DNA from 4 places in the Pantoea agglomerans genome. Region 3 is predicted to be linked to each of the others. Evidence: predicted binding sites of a transcription regulator. Region 3 holds the regulator's gene; each other region holds the start of a gene.
The links. The regulator PurR, encoded in region 3, represses purine synthesis genes. The targets are predictions, from matches to a motif close to CANGCAAACGTTTGCNTG.
Positions count from the first base shown of each region.

Region 1: the regulator PurR is predicted to act here: its motif matches at 2,182-2,199, upstream of purE (5-(carboxyamino)imidazole ribonucleotide mutase).
Region 2: the regulator PurR is predicted to act here: its motif matches at 2,275-2,292, upstream of LB453_RS20300 (nucleoside-specific channel-forming protein Tsx).
Region 4: the regulator PurR is predicted to act here: its motif matches at 2,391-2,408, upstream of LB453_RS22105 (NCS2 family permease).

Region 1 is NZ_CP083809.1:2,959,722-2,963,568, reverse strand. It holds gene ybbP (putative ABC transporter permease subunit YbbP) at 1-481, shown strand, start outside; gene purK (5-(carboxyamino)imidazole ribonucleotide synthase) at 527-1,591, opposite strand; gene purE (5-(carboxyamino)imidazole ribonucleotide mutase) at 1,588-2,097, opposite strand; gene lpxH (UDP-2,3-diacylglucosamine diphosphatase) at 2,229-2,945, opposite strand; gene ppiB (peptidylprolyl isomerase B) at 2,945-3,439, opposite strand; gene cysS (cysteine--tRNA ligase) at 3,657-3,847, shown strand, end outside.
Region 2 is NZ_CP083809.1:3,675,653-3,679,499, forward strand. It holds gene LB453_RS20285 (helix-turn-helix domain-containing protein) at 1-61, opposite strand, end outside; gene LB453_RS20290 (response regulator) at 237-896, shown strand; gene LB453_RS20295 (sensor histidine kinase) at 893-2,248, shown strand; gene LB453_RS20300 (nucleoside-specific channel-forming protein Tsx) at 2,524-3,390, shown strand; gene yjdN (VOC family metalloprotein YjdN) at 3,594-3,847, opposite strand, start outside.
Region 3 is NZ_CP083809.1:2,187,689-2,191,535, forward strand. It holds gene LB453_RS13145 (C40 family peptidase) at 1-583, shown strand, start outside; gene LB453_RS13150 (YnhF family membrane protein) at 630-719, opposite strand; gene purR (HTH-type transcriptional repressor PurR) at 1,004-2,029, shown strand; gene punR (DNA-binding transcriptional activator PunR) at 2,026-2,931, opposite strand; gene punC (purine nucleoside transporter PunC) at 3,051-3,847, shown strand, end outside.
Region 4 is NZ_CP083809.1:4,077,893-4,081,739, reverse strand. It holds gene LB453_RS22110 (4'-phosphopantetheinyl transferase family protein) at 143-892, shown strand; gene LB453_RS22105 (NCS2 family permease) at 1,009-2,322, opposite strand; gene yieH (6-phosphogluconate phosphatase) at 2,472-3,137, shown strand; gene LB453_RS22095 (MFS transporter) at 3,159-3,847, opposite strand, start outside.

The DNA of each region.
Region 1 (3,847 bases), 770 kb from region 3:
GCTGCTGGCGCAGCTGAACCGCGCCTTTCCGACCCTGAGCCTGCTCGATATCGGCAGCATTATGCGGCAGATCGGCCAGGTGCTGGCGCAGGTGAGCCAGGCGCTGGAGATTATGGTGGTGCTGGTAACCCTCTGCGGCGTACTGCTGCTGCTGGCGCAGATTCAGGTCGGGATGCGTCAGCGGCGTCAGGAGCTGGTGGTCTGCCGCACGCTGGGCGCCAGCAAGAAACTGCTGCGCGCGACGCTGTGGTGGGAGTTCGCGCTGCTCGGCGTGGTCTCTGGCGTGGCGGCGGCGCTGGGCGCGGAAGCGGCGCTCTGGGCGCTGCAGCGTAAGATTTTCGACTTCCCGTGGCAGCCCGACTGGACGCTGTGGCTGGCGCTGCCGCTGGGCGGCGCGCTGCTGCTCTCGCTGTGCGGTGGCTGGCTCGGCGTGCGGCTGCTGCGCGGCAAGGGGCTGTTCCGGCGCATGGAGTCAGCATAAAAAAAAGCGGGCCAGGCCCGCTTTGTTCGCTGGCGTGCCGGCGGATCAGAACTTCTCTACGGCCCAGGCGATGCCGCTGGCGTACTCCGGCGGCAGCATTGGCACCAGCGCCTCCAGCGCTGCGGTCAGCCGCGCGCTGTTGCTGTCGGTCAGGTTGAGGTGTCCGACCTTGCGGCCCGGCCGCACCTCTTTGTCATACCAGTGCAGATGCACCAGCGGCTGCTGCAGCCAGCTGCTGTTCAGCGCGGTACCGATCAGGTTCACCATCACCGACGGCGCGAACACCACCGGCTGCGGCAGCGCCAGGCCCAGCACCGCGCGCAGGTGCAGCTCAAACTGGCTGATTGAGGCGCCGTTCTGCGTCCAGTGCCCGCTGTTGTGTACGCGCGGCGCCAGCTCGTTGATCAGCAGGCCTTGCGGCGTAACGAAACACTCCATCGCCATCACGCCGACATAGTTCAGCGCCTGCATAATGGCGCCGAGCATCGCTTCCGCCTGTGCCTGCTGCGCCGGGTCCGCCTGCGGGAAGGCGACGCTGGTGCGCAGAATGCCATCCTGATGCAGGTTATGGGTCAGCGGGTAGAAGACGGTGCTACCATCCTGACCGCGCGCGCCCACCAGCGACACCTCACCGGAAAAGTTAATGCCCTGTTCGACGATGCATTCGCCGTAGCACTCATCCGGCAGCGCATCGGTCTCACCCGCGCGCAGTCGCCACTGACCGCGGCCGTCATAGCCGCCGGTGCGGCGCTTAACGATCGCCAGCTCCCCCAGCGAGGCGAACACCTGCGGCCACTCGCTCTTGTCAGCCAGTAATTGCCAGGGGGCGGTAGCGAGATTCAGCTGGTCGAGCAGCTGCTTTTGCGTCAGGCGATCCGCCAGGCGCGGGAAAATATCGCGATTTACAAACGCCGGATGCACCGCCAGCTCGCGGGTCAGCGCGGTTTCTGGCCAGCGTTCGATTTCGGCGGTGATGACGCTCTGCGCAATCGGCAGCGCGTCGGGTTCGGCGTCAAGGCCGACCGGATAGACGGCGATGCCCAGCGGTTCGCCCGCCTGGCGCAGCATACGGCCCAGCTGGCCGTTGCCCAGTACGCAAACCGGCTTCATGCTTCCTCCCGCGGGTCCGGGTTATTCAGCACCTCGTCGGTCTGCGCCTGTCGCCACTCGCCGAGGCGCGCGGCCAGCGCCGCATCGTGGATTGCCAGGATCTGCGCCGCCAGCAGGCCCGCATTGGCCGCACCCGCTTTGCCGATGGCCAGGGTGCCGACCGGAATGCCGCGCGGCATCTGTACGATAGAGTAGAGGCTGTCGACGCCGCTCAGCGCTGCGCTCTGCACCGGCACGCCCAGCACCGGCACCAGGGTTTTCGCCGCCAGCATGCCCGGCAGATGCGCCGCGCCGCCCGCGCCCGCGATAATCACCTGATAGCCGTTATCGGCGGCTGTTTCGGCGAAGCTGAACAGTTTGTCCGGGGTGCGGTGTGCGGAGACCACTTCAACGTGGAAGGGCACGTCCAGGCTGGTAAGGATTTCCGCAGCGAACTGCATGGTGGACCAGTCACTTCTGGAGCCCATTACAATAGCAATGCGGGCCGGGGCGGCGTTGGATGACATGCGGTCAACTCCTGTGAATAAACAAACGAACCTGGCCGGTCGGGCAGGTAAAGAAGGGCACAGAGAATAACATGAGAAAGGCGTAAGGAAAACGGTTGCGTCGCGGCCGTTCCAGCATGTTTAGCCGCGTTTTAGAAGTCGAATTCGATAAGGCTGATGCCGCTGGCGTCGAGCTGGATCATTGAGCCGCGCTCGTGCCACGCTCCTAATACCGCGCGCTCGGCAGGCGCTCCCTGCAGCGTAAAGCGGTGAATGGCCGGACGATGGGTGTGACCGTGGATCATCAGCCGGGTCTGCTGGCGCAGCATCGCCGCCTCAACGGCGTCGGCGTTGACGTCCATAATGGTAAGCGACTTATGCTGGTTCGCCTGTTTGCTGCCGTCGCGCATGCGCGCGGCGATACGCTGGCGGATAAACAGCGGCAGGGCGAGAAAAAGGCGCTGCAGCCAGCGCTGATGCACCTTAGCGCGAAAGCGCTGATAGCCCGCGTCGTCGGTGCAGAGGGTATCGCCGTGCAGGATCAGCACGCGGTGACCGTAGCGCTCCAGCACCTGCTCTTCCGGCAGCAGCGTCATGCCGCTGGCGCGGCCGTAGGCCTTGCCGAGCAGGAAGTCGCGGTTGCCATGAATAAAGTAGACCGGTACCGGCAGCGCGCGCAGCGCAGCGGCAACCTGCTGGTGCAGCGGATTGGGATCGTCATCGCCGATCCAGGCTTCAAACAGATCGCCGAGGATATAGAGCGCGTCGCAGCGCGGCGCTTCACGCGCCAGAAAACGCAGAAAACCGGCGGTGATCGCCGGTTCTTCCTGGCACAGATGCAAATCTGCGATAAACAGGGTGCGCGACATTACTCGCTGACGGTTACTTTCTGGATGACGACGTCATCTTTCGGTACGTCCTGATGCATGCCGCTGCGGCCGGTAGAAACCGCTTTGATTTTGTCGACCACGTCCATACCTTCTACAACTTCTGCGAACACGCAATAACCCCAGCCCTGCAGGCTTTCGTCGCGGAAGTTCAGGAAGTCGTTGTCGGCAACGTTGATGAAGAACTGCGCGGTAGCGGAATGCGGAGCAGAGGTACGCGCCATCGCCAGGGTGCCGCGGGTGTTTTTCAGGCCGTTATTCGCTTCGTTGCGAATTTCAGCTTTGGTCTCTTTCTGCTTCATGCCTGGCTCAAAACCGCCGCCCTGGATCATAAAGCCGTTGATAACACGGTGGAAAATAGTGTTGTCATAGAAACCTTCACGGCAGTATTCGAGGAAGTTTTGCACGGTAGCAGGCGCTTTATCGTCGAAGGTTTTAATTACGATGTCGCCGTGGTTGGTCTGGAAAGTAACCATCATTCTCGTCCTGTAAAGGTTGTCGTCAGCTCTCTGGCCGCCGCAAAGTGCGCTGGCCATTTTTGTCGACGCCCCTTATATCATAAATTCTGATGACGCGTCAGCACGCCCGCGGCGCTCTCGGCACGCTGCCGTCGCGCAAGCGCGAAAAATACGGCACAATAACTGAATAACCTGATAAAAGTGTTTACCGCACTCGTCTAAACGGAACTGTTCAATGCTAAAGATTTATAACACCCTGAGTCGACAGAAAGAGGAATTCAAACCTATCCATGCCGGTGAAATCGGTATGTACGTGTGCGGTATCACGGTGTACGACCTCTGTCATATCGGACATGGACGCACCTTCGTGGCGTTTGACGTGGTGTCGCGCTACCTGCGCTACTGCGGCTATCGTCTGAACTACGT
Region 2 (3,847 bases), 1.5 Mb from region 3:
CCTGGCCTAAGTTATTTTCAATCCACTGCAGCAGACTACGAATGAATTCGCGCTGATTCATGAGTTCCTCCTGATACGGCATGATGTTCAGTGAACCCACTGTAACGGGGAAAATTTATCCCTTAATTAGCGAAAAATTAGCGCAGAATTAGCATCGCGCCGCCGTGCGGCGGCTTTAATTCTGTGCTAATAATCCCGGCGTAAACTGAGGCCAGTCACTGACGAGGCGATCTTCCATGCGCGTACTTTTGGTTGAAGATGATGAAATGATCGGCGCTAACCTGCAGCAGGCGCTCGAAGCCGCAGGCTGGTCGGTTGACTGGGCGCGCGACGGCGTCTTCGCCCATCACGCCTGGAATGAGGGCGACTATACCTGCGTGCTGCTCGATCTCGGCCTGCCACGCGACGATGGCCTGCAGGTGCTGAAGCGCGCGCGCGGACGCGGCGATACCACGCCGGTGCTGATTTTAACGGCGCGCGACACGGTGGCGCAGCGCGTGCAGGGGCTCGACAGCGGCGCCGACGACTACCTTCTGAAACCGTTCGACCTGCAAGAGGTGCTGGCGCGCATGCGTGCAATCACCCGTCGTCGCCACGGCGCAGCGGACTCGCTGCTCGGCAGCGGCGACGTTCAGCTGGATATGATGACGCGCGAAGTGCTCTATAAGGGCCAGCGCGAGCAGCTTACCGCGCGCGAATATGCCCTGCTTTACGCCCTGCTGGAGCGTCCCGGCGCCATCCTGTCGCGCGAGCAGCTGGAGAACCGCATCTACGGCTGGGGCGAAGAGGTAACCAGCAACGCGGTGGACGTGCTGATCCACGGCATGCGCCGCAAGCTCGGCAACGACGCCATCCGCAACGTGCGCGGGCTTGGCTGGCGCGTGCCTGCGTTATGAAACCTTTTACTTTTATGCGATCCCTGCGCAATAAGCTGCTGAGCACGCTGCTGCTTATCCATCTGCTGATGATCGGCGGCGTAACCTGGTATTTCTTTAGCTGCTACGGCGACATGATTGGCACCATGAAGGACGACCAGCTGTCGAAAATTGCCGACGCCTGGGCGACCAACAAAACGATCCCGGCGCTGATGCCACTGATGCTGCACGCCGACAAAATGAAAAGCGCCTACGTCGTACAGCTGTGGGACAGCAACGGCAGGCTGCGCGCCAGCTCCTGGCCGGAGCTGCATGCGCCGCTGCAGGCGCAAAAAGGCTGGCACGATATCGACGTTGGCGGCTGTGACGAGTGCGCCTGGCGTATCTACACCCGTCCCGGCGAGCCAGGCAGCGAAATTAAAACCATTCAGGTGATGCATAACCTCAGCCATATGCGTGCCGAGATGGTGAGGCGCGCGCTGGCGGCGATTATTCCCCTGATTTTGATGATGCCGCTCTCGCTGCTGGTTATCTGGCTGGTGGTGCGCAAAATCACCCGCGATCTGCGCGTCGCCTCGCGCGAGATCGCCGCGCAGGAGACGCTGCATCCCCATCTGGTGTCGCCCGAGGGGCTGCCGGACGAGATCCTGCCGCTGGTTGAGGCCTACAACTCACTGCTGAACAAGCTGCGCGCCGCCTGGTCGTCGCAGCGCCAGTTCCTGGAGGACGCGGCGCATGAGCTGCGCACGCCGGTCACCGCGGTGACGCTGCAGCTGGAGAACCTGCGCCAGCATATTCAGCCGGGCGAAGCGAGCCGCCAGTTCGATCAGCTGGAGGCGGGCGTAACGCGCACGCGACATCTGGTGACGCAGCTGCTGAATATCTCACGCCAGGAAGATAAAACCCTGGTCGCCTCGGTAGAGAATATCGAGCTGGAAGATCTGCTGAAAGAGAGCATCGAGCAGCTGATGGTGGTGGCCGACAAGCGCGGCATCGACATCGGCTTTAACGGCTCGACTCGCTATCGCCTGCAGGCGAGCCGCTCCGAGCTGCGCAGCCTGTTCGATAATCTGATCGGCAACGCCATGCTGCATACCCCGGAAGGCAGCCTGGTGGATGTCCTGCTGCATGAGGTCGGGGATCGCACGGTGGTCGATATCGTCGATAACGGCCCCGGCATGCCCGAGGCGTTTATCGATCGCGCCTTTGACCGCTTTACCCGTTCGCCGACGGTAAAGGCGCAGGGCAGCGGCCTGGGCCTGTCGATTGTGCGCAGCGTCGCGCAGAAACACCATATCCAGGTTTCCCTCTCCAACTGCCTCAATCCGCAGGGCGCCATCTGCGGGTTACAGGTTCGCGTCACCCTGCCCTGATTTTCACGTTCGCGCGCAATCCCGACAACGTAAACGGTTGCGGCGTTCCGTTCGCCACCGCTTAATTTCGTGATGGACTTCACAATTTCACGTAAATGCAATGCAACACATTTTGACAAACGTGAGCAAAATCTATTTTCTATCGCTCTGTAACGGTCAGGCTACGCAGGTCAAAAACCGGCTGTAAAAAACGGTTACATCTTCGCCGCCCCACTCTGGGATCGATTTTACTCTGGCTGCGTCCCCGCGCAGTCAAAAGCATGTGGTTAATGATAATGAAATTTAAAACCTTGATAGCAGGCGCCTTGCTGGCGACATCCCTGAGCAGCGGCGCGCAGGCCGCAGAAAGCGATCCGCAATACCTTTCCGACTGGTGGCATCAGAGCGTCAACGTGGTGGGCAGCTATCACACCCGCTTCGGACCGCAGTTCAATAACGATGTCTATCTGGAATATGAAGCCTTCGCGAAAAAGGACTGGTTCGATTTCTACGGCTATCTCGATCTGACCAATTTCTTCGGCATGGGTAACAGCAACGCCAACGGCATCTTCGACCACGGTTCGCCGATGTTCATGGAAATTGAGCCGCGTTTCTCAATCGATAAGCTGACCGGCACCAGCCTGGCCTTCGGCCCGTTCAAAGAGTGGTATTTCGCCAACAACTATATCTACGATATGGGCCGCAACAGCGATAACCGCCAGAACACCTGGTATATGGGTCTCGGCACCGACATCGACACGCACAGCGACGTCGGCCTGTCGCTTAACGTCTACGCCAAATACCAGTGGGAAAACTACGGCGCGGCGAACGAAAACAGCTGGGATGGCTATCGCTTCAAGGTGAAATATATGGTGCCGATTACCACCCTGTGGGGCGGCAACCTGAGCTATATCGGCTTTACCAACTTTGACTGGGGTTCCGACCTGCGCGACAAATCAGACGCGTCGCGCACCAGCAACTCCATCGCCTCCAGCCATATTCTGTCGCTGGGTTACGACCACTGGCATATCTCCGCCGTGGCGCGTTACTTCCATAACGGCGGTCAGTGGGCGGATGGCCAGGAGCTGAACTTTGGTCGCGGACCTTTTGAAGTGAAATCTACTGGCTGGGGTTACTACCTGGTGGCGGGTTACAACTTCTGATAAAAGCGGGCGATCAATTATCTGCCCGCTTGAAAGCAGTGCCTGTCGCAGGAGAGCTGGCCCGATCGCAGAGATGCAAAAACGGCTATGCCAGCTCGACCTGCGCAAATACGCACCTCATCCCTGAGGTGCGCCCGTTACCGGGCTGACGCGATGCGTTATGGGAAAACGCTCACCGCGTAAACACACTACCTTAACCAGACTTACTGCTGCGGTTTCACCACATTGATGCGCCACGGAATGCCAAACTTATCGATAAACATGGCGAAGCCGTCTGACCAGAAGGTCTCCTGCCACGGCGTAGTGACTTTGCCGCCCGCCGACAGCTTTTCAAACCAGGCTTTACCCTGATCCACATCGGTGGTCGACAGACTGACCGCATAGCCCGCATGTTCTGAAGCTGGCGGCTGATCGGTGTTGCCGTCGCTCAGCATCAGCTCACCCTGACCAATACGCA
Region 3 (3,847 bases):
CGAAACGGCCGCCCTTTCTCATTCCGCCGGCGAAACGAAAAAATCCCTGAAGTCTTCCCGTAAGCAGCGCTATGGCCACCAGCGCACGCTGAGCAGCGCCAAAGTTGCAACTTCTTCGCTGCTGGACGCCGATGACGGCGGCACCATCAAAATGAGCAAGTCCCACCGCCTGCGCTACCAGAAAGCGCGCGAAACGGCGATGACCAAGCTGATGGGTCAGCTGGGCAAGCCTTATCAATGGGGCGGCACGTCGCCGCACACCGGTTTCGACTGCAGCGGCCTTGTCTGGTACGCCTATAAAGATCTGGTGAAGTTCAGAATTCCGCGCACTGCCAACGAAATGTATCACCTGCGTGACGCCGCGCCGGTGAAGCGCGAGTCGCTGGAGAAAGGCGATCTGGTCTTTTTCCGTATCAACGGTCGCGGCACCGCCGATCACGTGGGGGTCTACCTCGGCAACGGTAAATTTATTCAGTCGCCGCGCACCGGAAAAGATATCCAGATCAGCGGGCTTTCAGACGATTACTGGCAGCGTCACTATATCGGCGCGCGCCGCATGATGACGCCGAAAACCATTCGCTAAACGCCATAAAAAAACCGGGATTTTCCCGGTTTTTTTATCGCTGTCGTTAGTGCATGACGGCGGTAAAGCTAAAGGCCACAATCATCAGCAGCGCCGCGCCCGTGGTCACCAATGCCAGTTTCAAATCAGTGCTCATTACCTCTCCTTATCCACACAGTTTTCAGGGTCTTCAGGGATTTTCCCATAGTTACCGGTAAAAATCTCGTTTTATCCCGCAAGCCTTGTTAGAATCCCCGGCTTTGTTGCGCAACTGACGCAACGCTGATGCCGTTCGCACGCAACAGCCCCTGTTTTGTCCTGCCCAGTGAGTATTTCACCGACAAAAACTGTAGCGAATTAACAGAAATCTCGCTTAGCGGACGCAAACGTTTAACATTATGCTTATCAGTGAGTTATTGGTAAGCCTGGAGTCTCTTTTTAATGGCAACAATTAAAGATGTCGCGAAGCGCGCGGGTGTCTCCACCACCACCGTTTCCCACGTGATCAACAAAACGCGCTTCGTTGCGGAAGAGACGCGCAACGCCGTCTGGCAGGCGATTCAGGAATTACACTATTCGCCCAGCGCCGTGGCGCGCAGCCTGAAGGTCAATCACACTAAAACGCTGGGGCTGCTCGCCACCTCCAGCGAAGCGCCCTATTTTGCGGAAATCATCGAAGCGGTCGAGCATCACTGCTTCGAACGCGGCTACACCCTGATCCTCGGTAACGCCCATAACGATCTGCAGAAGCAGCGCGCCTACCTGTCAATGATGGCGCAGAAGCGCGTCGACGGCCTGCTGGTGATGTGCTCCGAGTATCCGGACGATCTGCTGAAGATGCTGGAAGAGAACCGCAATATTCCGATGGTGGTGATGGACTGGGGCGAATCGCGCGGCGACTTTACCGATACCGTGCTCGATAACGCCTTCCAGGGCGGCTATCTGGCGGGCCGCTATCTGATCGAACGCGGCCATCGTGATATCGGCGCGATCCCCGGCCAGCTGGAGCGTAACACCGGCGGCGGCCGCCATGCGGGATTTTTGAAAGCGCTGGAGGAAGCGGGCATCTCGGTGCGTCCCGAGTGGATCGTGCAGGGCGATTTCGAGCCGGAATCGGGCTATCAGGCGATGCAGCAAATCCTGCAGCAGAAGCAGCGCCCGACGGCGATCTTCTGCGGCGGCGATATTATGGCGATGGGCGCGATCTGCGCTGCCGACGAGATGGGGCTGCGCGTGCCGCAGGATATTTCGGTGATCGGCTATGACAACGTGCGCAACGCGCGCTACTTTACCCCGGCGCTCACCACCGTGCATCAGCCGAAAGCCCAGCTCGGCGAAAAAGCGCTGGAGATGCTGCTGGATCGCATCACCAGCAAACGCGAAGTGTCGCAGACCATTGAAGTGCATCCCACGCTGATTGAGCGTCGTTCAGTCGGCGACGGTCCGTTCCGCGACTACCGCCGTTAATCTTCGCTTAACCACTCCTGATTGAGCGTTTGCGCATCGCCGAGATAGCTGAGCAGCCAGCTGAGCGCCGGCGATGCGCCCGCTTCCGACCAGCTCACGCAGCAGGGACTTTCCGGAAAGGCGGTTGGCAGCGTCAGCTCAACCAGCTCCCCCTTATCCAGCAGCGGGCGCGCCACATGGCCCGGCATCATCGCCACGCATAACCCATCCAGCACGCAGGCCAGCCCCGCCTGCCAGTCCGGCACCACCAGACGCCGCTGGTTATCCAGCGTCCAGGTCATGCGGCGCGGCAGCGCGCGCGAGGTATCCTCCAGCACCAGCGAGGGCCAGGCGCGCAGTGCGTCATCGTCGAGCTGCGGCTGCTGCGTCAGCGGATGCTGGCGCGCCACCACGCAGCGCCAGTTCAGCGCGCCCATATCGCGAAAGGAAAAGCGCCCGCCCACCGGGATCGCCTGGGTGGCACCGATCGCCACATCGACGCGCCCGTCCGCCAGCGCGTCCCAGACGCCGTTAAATACCTCATAGCTGATATGCAGCTCCATATCGGGAAAGTGGCGATAGAAGTCAGTAACCAGCTGGCGGCTGCGCGGCAGCTTCACGATACAATCAACCGCGATGCTGAGCTTGCCGCGCCAGCCGTTCGCCAGCTGCTGACACTGCCTGCGGGTGGCGAGCATTTTTTTGATAACCTCGCGTCCTTCACGCACGAAATGCTCGCCTGCAGGGGTGAGGGCCACGTCGCGATGCTGCCGTTCGAACAGCGGCACCGCCAGCCAGCTTTCCAGCTGGCGCACCGTATAGCTGACGGCAGAGGGCACGCGGTGCAGCTCCTGCGCGGCGGCGCTGAAACTGCCGGTGCGCGCGACGGCATCAACAACTTCAAGCGCATATTCAGACCACATGCTTTTTCCTTTCAAAAATTTTCACAGCACTCTGCAAATATTAACGTTTCACAGCGGCGGGCGCACCCTTTTACACTTTGCCGCGTTCAACCTGCCTGACGAAAGATGAGATAAACACCATGCTGTCCTCAAAAGGATTTATGCCCTACCTCGCCCTGCTCAGTATGCTGGGCTTTCTGGCGACCGATATGTACCTGCCCGCCTTTGGCGCGATGCAGATGAGCTTCAATACCTCGCCCGGCATCATCAGCGCCAGTATGAGCCTGTTCCTGGCAGGCTTTGCCATCGGCCAGCTCTTCTGGGGCCCGCTCTCTGACCGCATCGGTCGAAAACCGGTGCTGCTGATGGGGCTGGGGCTGTTCGCGCTCGGCTGCGCCGGCATGCTGTTGGTGGAAAACGCGGCGCTGATGCTGGCGCTGCGCTTTATTCAGGCGATCGGCGTCTGCGCCGCGGCGGTGAGCTGGCAGGCGCTGGTGGTGGATCGCTATCCGCGCGCGCGCGCCAATAAGGTGTTCGCCACCATTATGCCGCTGGTAGCGCTTTCCCCGGCGCTGGCACCGCTGCTGGGCGCCTGGCTGGTTAGCCATTTTCACTGGCGTTCAATTTTTCTGGTGCTGACGCTGACCGGCGTCGCGCTGATGCTGGTGACGCTGCGTCTGCCCACCACCCGTCCGACGGCGAAGGCGACGGGGGATCAGCCGGGCTTTTTCTCGCTGCTGCGCTCCGGCGTCTATAGCGGCAACGTATTGATCTACGCCGCCTGCTCCGCCAGCTTTTTCGCCTGGCTGACCGGATCGCCCTTTATTCTCGCCGATGCGGGCCTGACGCCGGCGGACATCGGCCTGAGCTATATTCCGCAAACTATCGCCTTCCTGCTGGGCGGATTCGGCTGCCGCGCGCTGCTTAACCGCTATGC
Region 4 (3,847 bases), 1.9 Mb from region 3:
CGTAGCGGCCTCTCTTTTTTCGCCTCTTTTTATCAGCCGATTCTGAATATTGCGCCATTCTGCTGGATGCCGGATGCATTATCCTCAGAAAATTCTTACAATGCGCCCTGATGATTAAGTGACCATTTTCACGGAGCGACAGATGGCGGGTCATTTTGTACGTTGGATGGGCGATCGCGGCATTGTCGCTGACGCCATGCGCATGCCGCAGGATGTTCTCGATCAGGCACGACAGCTGCCTGACAGACACCGTGGACGTTTTTTGCTTGCCCGTCTGATGCTGGCGCAGCTGATGCTGCGCGTTTACGGTATCAGCACCCTTCCTGCTCTCGTTACCCACAGCAATGGCCGCCCGGCCTTTGCCGATCGCGATTTGCCCGATTTCAGCATCGCCTATGCCGGCAATATGGTCGGCGTGCTCCTTGCCGAAGAGGGCGGACGCGCCGGGCTGGATATGGAGATCGTACGCGCCCATAGCCGCCAGACGCAGGAGCAGCTGATGCAGTCGCTTACGTCTGGCGAGCGCGCCTGGATTAATGCGCAGCAGGATTTTATGGAAGCGGTGACGCAGATCTGGACGCTGCGCCAGAGCATTCTTAAGCTGACCGGCGAAGGTAACGATAATATGGCCTCGCTGCGGCTGCAGCCCGCGGCCGGACGCCTGCGCTCGACGAGCTATCCCGATATTCAGGCGGTGTGCGACGCCGAGCCGACGCTGGTGTGGTCATGCGCCCTGTCGGCCGCCACCCAGCGGCTGCACCTGTGGGAAATCGATGCCTCGCGCGAGTGGCATGCGCTGCGCGACGTAGAGATGAGCAAGCCCAATATCGGGCCGCGCACGCTGCGTCTGACCAGCTCACCGCGGGAGCGCAGCCTCCATCCAGAGCTATAAAAAAAGCCGCTTAAGCGGCTTTTTTTACAGGGCAATTTTCCAGCACTTTGCGCTTCGGTTCATCTCACCCGCTTGCAGACGACTCAGCGGTTTGCGACAGAGCCTGAGCCTTCCTGTTAATGCGCGTCGATAAAGGCGATTTTTAACACGAACAGCAGCGCCACAACCACCACGCAGGGGCTGATCTCGCGCCAGCGGCCGGTGCCCAGCTTCATCACGCAGTAGGCGATAAAGCCCAACGCGATGCCTTCGGTAATGGAGAAGCTAAACGGCATCATCGCCGCGGTTACGAAGGCCGGCACCGCTTCGGTGAGATCGTCCCAGCGCACGCGCGACAGGCTGGCGGTCATCAGCACGCCAACGTAGATCAGCGCGCCTGCAGCCGCATAGCCCGGCACCATCGCCGCCAGCGGCGACAGGAACATCACCAGCAGAAAAAGCACCCCGGTCACCACCGCCATCAGGCCGGTGCGGCCGCCGATCGCTACGCCGGACGAACTTTCGATGTAAGCGGTCACTGACGAAGTACCCGCCAGCGCGCCCGTTACCGAGCTAAAGCTATCCACAAACAGCGCCTGCTTCATACGCGGAAACGTGCCTTGCTCATCGGTCAGGCCCGCTTTATCGGTTACGCCAATCAGGGTGCCAGAAGAGTCGAACAGGTTAACCAGCATAAAGGAGAAGATAACGCCCGCCATGCCGATATTGAACGCGCCTTTAATATCCACCTGACCAACCACGCTGGTAATCGCCGGCGGCGCGGAGAAGAGGCCAACAAATTTCACATCGCCGAGCGCCCAGCCGAGTGCCGTGGTGATCACCATAGAGATCAGCACCGCCGCATGGATATTGCGCGACGCCAGAATAGCGATAATAAAAAAGCCGAGCGCGCCGAGCAGTACGCTGTGCGAGGTCAGATTGCCGACGGCGGCGATAGTATCGGGATTCGCGACGATAATACCGGCGTTTTTCAGCCCCATCATGGCGATAAACAGGCCGATACCGGCGGTGATGCCAACGCGCAGGCTCAGCGGAATATTGGCGATCATCCAGTAGCGCACGCGCAGCAGCGTCAGGATCAGCAGCCCCAGCGCGCCCCAGAAAATGGCGCCCATGCCTACCTGCCACGAATAGCCCATCGCGCCGACCACCACAAAGGCGAAAAAGGCGTTGAGCCCCATCGCTGGCGCCAGCGCCACCGGCAGATTGGCGATCAGGCCCATCAGAATGCTGCCGAATGCGGCGATAAGGCAGGTCGTAACAAATACCGCCTGGGTATCCATGCCCGCCACGCCAAGAATCTGCGGGTTAACAAAGACGATGTAGACCATCGTCAGGAAAGTGGTGACACCGGCAATAATCTCGGTGCGCACCGTAGTGCCATGTTCCTGCAGCTTAAAAACGCGCTGCAAAAGGCCTTGTTTACTCATGCCAACGATCCTGATGAAAAGAACTCGGCGCGTATCCTGACCGCTTTGCCGCGGCAATACAATGATTTTTCGCAACCGTTTCCGGGATCGCAATCTGCGGCGATTAGGTTAAAGTGTGTGCTCTCTCGAAAACAGAAGGATAGCGACAGATGGCAGTAGAGTGTGTCTTTTTTGACTGCGACGGCACCCTTGTGGACAGCGAATTGCTCTGCACCCAGGCGTACGTCAACACCTTCGCGCGCTACGGAATTACCTGCTCGTTACAGGAGATGTTCGAAAGGTATAAAGGCGTTCAGCTCTACGACATTATTCGCGACGTAGCGGAAACCCATCACGCCACGCTGCCGCAGGCGGCCTTTGAAACCGACTACCGCGCCGAGGTGGCGCGCCTGTTCGACGCGTCGCTGACGGAAATTCCGGGTGCCAAAGCGCTGGTGGAGAAAATAACCGTGCCGATGTGCGTCGTCTCCAACGGCACGGTAAAGAAGATGCAGCATTCGCTGGGGCTGACCGCGATGCTGCCCTGGTTTGCTGACCGTCTTTACAGCGGTTACGACATCTCAAGCTGGAAGCCCGATCCGGCGCTGATCTATTACGCCGCCGGGCAGATGCAGGTGCCTGTCGATCGCTGCATTCTGGTGGATGACTCCGAAGCGGGCGCCCGCGCCGGCATCGCGGCGGGCATCCCGGTATTTTACTACTGCGCGGACGCGCACAATCCAGAAATCGACCACCCGCTGGTGACGCGCTTTACCGATATGGCCGCTCTGCCAGCGCTGTGGCGCGCGCGCGGCTGGCACCTGGTGGCGGAGTAATCGCCCGCGTCAGGCAGGCATTTAGCCAATCGCCCCCAGCGAATCGTCGTTGCCCTGCTTTTTCGGCAGCAAAAAGAGCGTGGCAACGATATCCAGCAGGTAGATCAGCGCCAGCAGGGTAATCGCCGCGACAAAAGAGATTTTCGCCGCCAGCAGGCCGATCACCAGCGGGCCAAAACCGCCGACGCCGCGCCCGAGGTTAAACAGAACGTTCTGCGCCGTGGCGCGCGCCTGCGGCGGGAAAGTGTCGGAGATCAGCGCGCCGTAGCCGCCAATCATGCCGTTGACGAACATCCCCATCAGCGCGCCGGTAAACAGCATCACGGTGGGGTCGCGCAGCTGCGCGTAGATCACCACCATCGCGACGGCACCGAACTGATAGAGCAGGAAAATTTTCCAGCGCGCAAAGCGGTCCGCCAGCACGCCAAACAGCCAGATGCCGAAGGTCATGCCGACCACGGTAACTGCGGTCCACAAGCCCGATTTGGTCAGGCTGAAGCCGAAGTTAGCGGAGAGATAGCTCGGCATCCAGATCATCAGCCCGTAATAGCCGAAGTTCTGCACCGAGGTCAGGATAAAGATGCCGAGGCTCGCTTTCGCCGTGGCGCGATCCTGCACCAGCATTTTCAGGCGCGTGGAGAACGACAGCGCTGGCGTCAGCTTTGCCTGCCGGGTAAAGGCCTCTGGCTCGCCCATGCTGCGTCGCAGCA